One region of the Vibrio ishigakensis genome, then DNA from elsewhere that is predicted to be linked to it. Evidence: predicted binding sites of a transcription regulator. Region 1 holds the regulator's gene; the other holds the start of a gene.

Evidence for each region. Region 1 encodes PurR, which represses purine synthesis genes. Its sites were predicted from a motif close to TNANGNAAACGTTTNCNTNA; they were not measured.
Region 2: the regulator PurR is predicted to act here: its motif matches at 1,956-1,975, upstream of Pcarn_RS18285 (formate--tetrahydrofolate ligase).

What each region holds. Positions count from the first base shown of each region.
Region 1 covers NZ_AP024881.1:1,865,126-1,869,577, reverse strand. Annotated here, with positions in the region: gene Pcarn_RS08425 (DUF3833 domain-containing protein) at 1-424, shown strand, start outside; gene Pcarn_RS08420 (alpha/beta fold hydrolase) at 532-1,338, shown strand; gene Pcarn_RS08415 (DUF7577 domain-containing protein) at 1,319-1,630, opposite strand; gene Pcarn_RS08410 (TVP38/TMEM64 family protein) at 1,631-2,311, opposite strand; gene purR (HTH-type transcriptional repressor PurR) at 2,463-3,476, opposite strand; gene torD (molecular chaperone TorD) at 3,601-4,248, opposite strand; gene elyC (envelope biogenesis factor ElyC) at 4,317-4,452, opposite strand, start outside.
Region 2 covers NZ_AP024882.1:964,268-968,719, forward strand. Annotated here, with positions in the region: gene narQ (nitrate/nitrite two-component system sensor histidine kinase NarQ) at 1-218, shown strand, start outside; gene Pcarn_RS18270 (response regulator) at 232-843, shown strand; gene Pcarn_RS18275 (GNAT family N-acetyltransferase) at 830-1,255, shown strand; gene Pcarn_RS18280 (hypothetical protein) at 1,358-1,897, shown strand; gene Pcarn_RS18285 (formate--tetrahydrofolate ligase) at 2,046-3,794, shown strand; gene speA (arginine decarboxylase) at 4,071-4,452, shown strand, end outside.

The DNA of each region.
Region 1 (4,452 bases):
TTTTGGCTACTTTGATGGCCGTGTAGATGCGTGGGGTATGGTGCAGGACAGAAGCGGCAAGCAGACAAGGCGTTTTTATGTCGAACTTAATGGTTCCATTGAGGGGAATGTTTTGACCCTAGATGAGCAGTTTGAGTTTGATGATGGAGAGCAGTCTACTCGCATTTGGGTGATCACACGTTTAAATGATGGTACCTACGAAGGTAGGGCTGACGACATCATTGGCATAGCCACAGGTAAAGAGGTCGGGAACGCCTTACATTGGACCTATGACTTTGAGTTGCCTCGAGGAGACTCGACCGTAACCGTATTTTTTGACGACTGGCTTTATCGTCAAGACGATAAACACGTCTTCAATCTCACCTCAATTCGTAAGTTCGGTCTCGAATTTGGTCGCCTTACCCTGTTTTTTCAGAAGCAATAACGTGGCAGAGATCACTGTTTGTTACAAAAGCAGAACCGGCTTTTTTTGCCAGATCTTAGTTTGTGATAGTATTCTAAGTTCAATTGTATGATTTATTTGTATTATTAATGAGTTCTGCTGTTTCTTCTTCACTGCTGTTTCACAAGACCTTTCCTCACCCTTCTTCAAAGGAGTGGGTAGTGTTCGTGCACGGCGCAGGCGGCAGTTCTTCCATTTGGTTTAAGCAGATCAAGGCGTACAAAGAGCACTTCAATGTTCTGCTTGTAGACCTTCGCGGTCACGGCAAATCAAATAACCTTCTCGCTGATATCATCAACAAACGCTACACCTTTGAAGCGGTAACCAAGGATATCGTCGCGGTTCTGGATCATCTAAAGATCTCATCAGCCCATTTCGTGGGTATGTCTCTTGGCACCATTATCGTGCGCAACATGGCGGAGATCGCCTCTCATCGTGTTCGCTCTATGGTTTTGGGCGGTGCGGTAACTCGCTTCGATGCTCGTTCTCAATTCCTAGTTAAACTCGGTGACCTGAGTAAGAACTTTATCCCATACATGTGGCTGTATAGCTTGTTTGCATGGATCATCATGCCGCAAAAGGGCCAGGTAGAGTCTCGCCATATGTTTATTCGCGAAGCGCGTAAGCTGTGTCAAAAAGAGTTTAAGCGTTGGTTTAGATTGGCGGCTGAGGTGAACCCTCTGATGCGCTACTTCAAGGAGCGAGAGTTGGATATTCCAACCCTCTATCTGATGGGCGACAAAGACTATATGTTTATTAAGCCGGTTAAAGAGATGGTTTCAGTGCACGAGCACAGTAAGCTGATCGAGATTGAGGATTGCGGCCACGTGTGTAACGTGGAAAAGCCTCAGCAGTTCAACCGCGAGTCCATCGCCTTTATTCAGTCGGTGAGCTAGCCCCGCAGTTCCAGCAAAGGGCAAACTGCCCTTCGTTAACCTCACCACATTCACTACAGGTCCAATCGGCCTGCTCGTCCGCTTCCATATATGCCTTGATAATGGCTTCCGCTTTCTCTTTGTAGGCAGGGTCTAGCAGCCACACATGGGGCTGGGTGGAATCATCCATCGGTAGTTCGCCCTGAAGGCCAAACAAGCCAACACTTCGAACCTCAACAGGTATCTTCTCCGCAAGTAAAAGCTCACTGATAAAGTGAGCTTCGGGTGGATTTTTTGCAATATATATCTTCATCTAAGCGACCGATTGATTGGGTCTTATCTTGTTCATTATCCATTTAGCGATAAGTGGGAACAGGCCCAAGAGTGCAAAGGATGCCAGTACGGTCGGGGATACTATGCCTGCTAGGCTGTCTATCTCAGCAAGTTGAGTACCAGCGTTTAGATAAACCATAGTCCCTGCCAACATACCTAGCTGACTAAATAGGTAGAATTTTGCCACTGAGATTGGGGTCAGACCCATCAAAAGGTTGATCAGGAAGAATGGAAATACTGGAATAAGGCGAAGCGAGAATAGATAAAATGCGCCGTCTTTTTCCACGCCCTTGTTGATGGTATCTAACTTATTACCAAACTTAGCTTGTACCCAGTCGCGAAGCAGGTAGCGAGAGCTTAGGAAAGCCAGAGTCGCACCTATAGTGCTGGCAAACGACACCAATACTAAGCTGGTCCAAAAACCGAATAGAGCGGCACCTAATAACGTCACCACGGCAGCTCCTGGGATAGAAAACGCTGTGATAAAGATGTAACCAATAAAGTAGAGAGCAGCAGACAGAACGAAGTTTTGTTCTATATGAGCGTTTAACGCAGCTTGTTGCGCTTTAGCGTTTTCGAGGGTGAGGTATTGCCCAAAGTTGACCGCAAGTAGAATGATAGCTGCAACCAAAATTACGCCAATTATCAATTTCTTATTCATCGTCCTGACCTAAGTAAGTTCACTTAGCTATAGGGACAGAGTAGGACATAGAAAAATTTCATACAAAATAAAAAACGGCACGTTTATTTACGTACCGTTTGGAATTGATTGGATAATTCGAGCTTGGATGAGGTATCATCCGCTTTCGAAGTTAAGCGTTTAGGTTCTTAACGCTATCGCGTGAGATAAGTTCTGGCTGCATCTCAAATACGCGGCGATCGTGCTCTTTGTCGTTGATACGCTCAAGCAGGATTTCAAATGCTGTCTTACCCACACGACGCTTAGGCTGGTGGATAGTGGTCAGTGGCGGCGCAAAATAAGCGGCTAGGTCGATGTTGTCATAACCGATAACTGAGATATCTTCAGGAACCTTAAGGTCGTGCTGTTGCAGGCGACTGATAAGGCCAAGTGCCATGATGTCGTTAAAGCAGAACACAGAAGTAGGGCGAGTCTCGATTGGCATAGCGGCAAGTCTGTCAGCGGCTTCTACTGCGGTATCACACTCGAAGTTACCCTCAAGGATATATTCAGGATTGAACTCGATGTTCGCTTCAGCAAGGGCACGCTTGTAGCCAGCAACACGCTCGATACAAGCCAGTTTCTCTGCTTGACCAGTTAGACATGCAATCTTGTCGTGACCATTCTCAATCAGGTGTTTCGCAGCAATATAGCCACCTTCTTCAGAGTTATCGATGATCTTATCGGCCATTGATGACTCTGGGCCCCAATCCATAACAACTTTCGGGATGTTAGGGTGTGAGTCCAGCATTTCACGCAGCTCTTCTGTTAGGTCAGAACACATAACCAGAAGTCCATCTACACGCTTTTCAGCCAGCATGCGGATATAGTCGCGCTGCTTCTCGTAGATACCACCAGTGTTACACAGGATCAATGTATAGCCCTGACGGTAGCAATAGCTCTCAACACCATCTACAACCTCAGCAAAGAAAGGGTTAGTAGACTGAGTTACCAGCATGCCGATAGTACGAGTGGAGTTACACTTCAGGCTACGGGCTACCGCACTTGGCGCGTAGTTTAGCTCTTTAACAGCTTTCATTACTCGCTCTTGGGTAGACTCTGCTACGAAGCGCGTCTTGTTAATTACGTGCGAAACTGTGGTCGTCGAAACGCCAGCCAGCTTTGCTACATCTTTGATGGTAGCCATGCTTTACCTTGTAAACCTGAAGAAGTGTAGGGACCTACTTAAGAGTAGTGCAATCGATTGCGGAGGGCAGTCTAGCTAGAAATGCGTCAAGTGACAACGCATTTCTATACAAAATGAGAATTCATCAATCGTTCGCAAGATAGTGACTATCCAGCTCACAAAACGCCACCAAAAGCTCGGCTACAGAGGCGTAAAAACCGAATTCGTCGAACTTGGTGCAGTTTTCTGAAAACTGAGGCACCCAGGTCAGCAAATGTTGTTCGATGAAGGCTTGTTGCTCGGCTAGGGCTACCTCCATATGGGCTTCTTGCTCAAGCTCGTTTGAGCGGATGATGAGATTTCCGAGAAAGTCGAGCTGGATAGCAAGGTGATCCGCCGGCTCGTTGAAGTTCTTATCAACCTGAATGCCTTTTTCCTGCATCAAGGCCGCCATCTCTTGCGCTGGTTTGCCGTTAAGCAGTTTGCTGTCATCGAGATAGATAGAGGCATAAGGAAGTGCCGCATGTTTATCGGAGGTTAGAAACAGCTCACAGAAGTCGGCAGATAACTCTAACTGCGCATCCTCTCTGTCTTGAAGCTTGTTTAGAGACTCGATGACGCCATCAGTGGCTTTCTTTAGCTCTTCGTTTTCAGATAGGCCTTGTAGGAAGCCGCGAACTTGTTGGCTTTGATACGCCTTGAGCTCTTCGTCAGTCAGCTCTTTTGAGAATAGGCTTGAGAACCACCAGTAGATTTCGGCGCGTTGCTCATTGAATTTCTTGATTTCTTGCATTGTAAGATCCAACAAAGGGCGCATCGGCGCCCTTGTAACAAAATTTAACTATATGAATTATGAATCAGTTATTTACTACTGACAAGGTTGCGTATCTTCTGCCACCAAGTACCGAGGGTCTCATGCCAGTAGCGTTCTGTTTGCTCTAGATACTGAGCTTGTGGGGTGTATTTTACCCAAGCCTGTTCAATGTTGGAGTGAGCA
Region 2 (4,452 bases), on a different replicon from region 1:
TAAACTGTATTCAAGACGCTGATTTTATTGAGGTCTCGGTTACAGACAACGGTGTTGGGTTTGACACCAGCCATGAAAAAGCAGAACACTATGGATTAGGTATCATGCAGGAGCGAGCTCAGTACCTGAAAGGTGAGCTCAGCATCTCTAGCGAACCCGGAAAAGGAACTCAGGTTCGTGTCGTTTTCAATTGTGAGGGTCAATTAGACAGTGAGTAATACATATCGCGTAATGATCGTAGACGATCACCCATTAATGCGTCGCGGCATCAAGCAATTGATCTCGTTCGAGCCTGAATTTGAGATGGTGTGTGAGGCAAGCAATGGTACCGAAGCGCTAGCTATGGCTCATATGCATGAGCTCGACCTTATCCTTCTCGACCTAAACATGAAAGGCATGTCAGGCCTTGCCACTCTAGAAGCGCTGCGTAAAGAGCGTGTGGAAGCCAAGGTGGTTATCTTAACTGTTTCTGATGCCGCAGCGGATATCGATGCCATTGTGAAAGCGGGGGCCGATGGTTATCTATTGAAAGATAGCGAACCGGATGAGCTGCTAAATCATCTGCACAATGCCTTGGATGGTGACAAGGTATATAGCGATGCCGTTGCAGAGCACATTCGAGACCGTGCAGAAAACCCAAGCTTGCTTGAAACCCTTACTGAGCGCGAGATGGAGATCCTTTCTAAAGTTGCTTTGGGCTATCGCAACAAGCAGATTGCAGACGTGCTGTACATCTCTGAGTCTACCGTTAAGGTGCACATGAAGAGTCTGCTGAAGAAGCTTCAAGTAAAGTCGCGCACTGCTGCCACCATTATCTATCTGGATCACCATGGACAAAATTAACTATGTGGTTACAGATACGCCAAGTGATGAGGATATTGCTTGTGTGCGCTCGGGCATAAAAGAGCACAACACGCCATTTTTGAAAGGACTGTTCCATCAAGACCTCGCTTGTTTCGCCAAAGATGAAACAGGCGCTGTTGTTGGCGGATTAGTGTCTGAAATCTGGGGTAGTTGGCTTGAGATAAAGTTTCTTTGGGTTTCACCAAAAACCAAAGGGCAGGGTGTGGGTAGTGAGATACTAAAGCGTGCCGAAGAGCAGGCTAAATCTCTAGGCTGTCACAGCTCCCTACTAGATACCTTCAATTTCCAAGCCAAGCCTTTTTATGAAAAACACGGATACAGGGTGCAGATGACTCTTTATGATCATCCTGTATCTACTGAGCGCTATTATATGGTTAAAGAATTAGGTTAAGCCTGTTTTAAACTCGCACGTCTCGCAATCAGATGAAATAATCGTGGAAGCCCTTCGCGAATAAGGTAAGCTAGATTTACCTTGGGAAATATCAAACACATCATGACTCCTCTTCACGAACTCGTTAACTCTATTGGCTTTACCATTCCGCAAACCATGAATGCTGATCCCAACTCGCTGGATGATCTTTGTGGAAAGCTTATGCCGCTGTATGAGACCTCGAGTAGTAAGTTTCCTGAGCACAGTGACCTAGAACTGCTACTGGGTTTGCTGAGTGTGCACCACGATAGGCTTTTGCATCAGTTGAATGCTCAGCGTGACGCTTTGGTGGCGATGCAGGAGGTTATCGACCAATCTCTAGACAGAAGCCATTCTCGCAAGTTTAAAGCTCCGGTCATTATTGAGTTTTGGCTTACCATGCACTTGTGGGTCTATCTGCAAGGCATGCTAAGAATGGATTACTCATTGGCTAACGACTATGCCGCTGAAGCGGGTAAGATGCTGGCTCCAATGACAGATAAGAATCTGGATCAACTGCGTGTGGAGTGGAATCAAACCTACTACGTGGGTCGTGATGCTAAGCAGAATAACAACTCATTTTTGAAACAAGTTTCTGGTTCTCTTCGCAAACTACTGAAGTAACATCATTTTCTCTGCATTTAGGGGCATAAAGCTGGCGTAAATCGCTGTTTTTATGTTCTGACGCAAACGTTTGCTCTTTACTTGTGCGCAAATTTCTTTATCATCCTCGCCCAAAATAGCTCGTATCATTTTTACCCTCGAGGAAGTCATGCTGTCGGATATTGAAATCTCGCGTATTACCCCTTTGCGTCCAATCGCGGACGTAGCAACCGCTGCAGGATTACGCAGTGAAGAGTTTCAAACGCATGGAAAGCACAAGGCTAAGATTTCTCTAGATGCGCTAAAGCGTCTAGAGAGCAAACAAAGTGGCAAGCTAGTGGTTGTAACCGCTATGACTCCAACGCCACTGGGTGAGGGTAAAACCGTAACCGCAATCGGTCTCGCTCAAGGTCTATTCAAGATTGGTCAATCCGTAATGGCCTGTATTCGTCAGCCTTCTATGGGACCAGTATTCGGCGTTAAAGGTGGGGCTGCTGGCGGCGGCTATTCTCAAGTTGCACCAATGGATGAGTTGAACCTGCATCTTACTGGTGATATCCATGCGGTAACGGCGGCACATAACCTAGCTTCAGCGGCGCTGGATGCTCGTATCTATCATGAGCAGCGTAACGGCTATGAAGACTTTGAAGCTCGCACAGGTATGCGCGCCCTTAAGATCGACCCTGAACATATTGTATGGAAGCGTGTGGTTGACCATAACGACCGTGCGCTTCGCAAGATCACCGTAGGCTTAAACGAGCCAGGTAAAACCATCAATGGCATTGAGCGTGAAGATGGTTTTGATATCTCAGCTGCCTCTGAGCTTATGGCGATTCTAGCACTGGCGAAAGACTTGCAAGACCTGCGCGCTCGCATCGGCAAAGTGGTTGTGGCTTATGACTTGGATGGCAACCCAGTAACTGCAGAAGACCTTCAGGTAGCGGGTGCGATGACAGTGAGCATGCGTGAGGCTATCGAGCCTACTATGATGCAAACCCTAGAAGGTGTTCCAACTCTTATCCACGCAGGTCCATTTGCCAACATCGCTCATGGTAACTCATCAATTATCGCCGATGATATCGCGACTAAACTGTCTGACTTTACCGTAACCGAAGGTGGTTTCGGTTCAGATATGGGCTTTGAGAAGGCGTGTAACATCAAGGCACAGGCATCTGGTAAAGCGCCAGATTGTGCGGTAGTGGTAGCAACCCTTCGTGGCCTTAAGGCAAACTCTGGCCTGTATAATATCAAGCCAGGTCAACCTATCCCTGATGCACTGTTTGAAGCCGATAGCGATGCACTAGAAGCGGGTTTTGCTAACCTGAAGTGGCACCTTGAGAACGTGGCTAAATATGGCGTACCGGCGGTAGTGGCGATTAACCGCTTCCCACAAGATAGCGAGCAAGAGCTAAACCAGCTTAAGGCTATGGTTGAAGCGCTGCCAATGAATGTGGAAGTGGCTATCTGTGAAGCCTTTGCTAAAGGCGGCGAGGGTGCGGCTGAGTTGGCAACTAAGGTTGTAGAGCAAACGCAAAAATCGTCTACCTTTAAACCTCTGTATACCCTAGATCAGACTCTAGAAGAGAAGATCATGGCGATCACTGAGGTGGGCTATGGTGCAGCGTCAGTGACACTAAGTGACAAGGCGAAAGTACAGCTCGAGAAATTCCAAAAGCTAGGCTTTGGCAATCTTGCGGTATGTATGGCTAAGACCCCTATGTCTATCTCAACCGATGGCAACGTGAAGGGTGCTCCGACTCAGTTTGACGTGCCTATCCGTGAGTTCAAGCTATGTGCGGGTGCCGGCTTTATCTATGCGTTGTGTGGCGCTGTGATGACCATGCCGGGCCTTCCAGAGAAGCCGGCCTTTATGAACTTGGATATTGACGAAGACGGAAATATTCTAGGCCTTAGCTAAATTCCATTAAAAAACACCTCGAGCCTCGCAAAATGCGGGGCTTTTTTTCGCCGTAAATAATTCAAAAATTCAATTGATCCCCCGTCCTGTGGAGCCTCGTAATAGATGTGCTCGGGATTTATCTTAACGACAAAATCTTTTTGTTAGACTCATTTGAAGTTTTATCCGTTAATGCGCCCCACACGGTAAATGAGAGAAGAGAGTGAACCCGTGTTGGGTATGGCTTAATGCAGTTTCGAGTCATGTGTCTTCCTTCCTGTCTTTGTGAGATTCGACATGGAAAACATTTCAAAACTAGATCGCGTACGCGCTGACTACAACGTTCATTACTGGAGCCAAGGCTTCTACGGCATCGACGACCAAGGTGAAGTATATGTATCACCTCGCAGTGATGCGCCTCATCAGGTTCCATTAAGCAAGATTGCTGCTCAACTAGAAAAAGAGCAACTCAATATGCCGGTGTTAGTACGCTTTCCGCAAATTCTGCACCAACGTGTTCACGCTATCTGTAATGCATTTAACCAAGCAATTGAAGAGAACCAATATAAGAATAACTACCTGCTTGTTTATCCAATCAAGGTAAACCAACAGAAAGAGGTAGTAGACGAGATCCTTGAGAGCCAAGCTCAGCTTGAAACCAAGCAACTTGGCCTAGAGG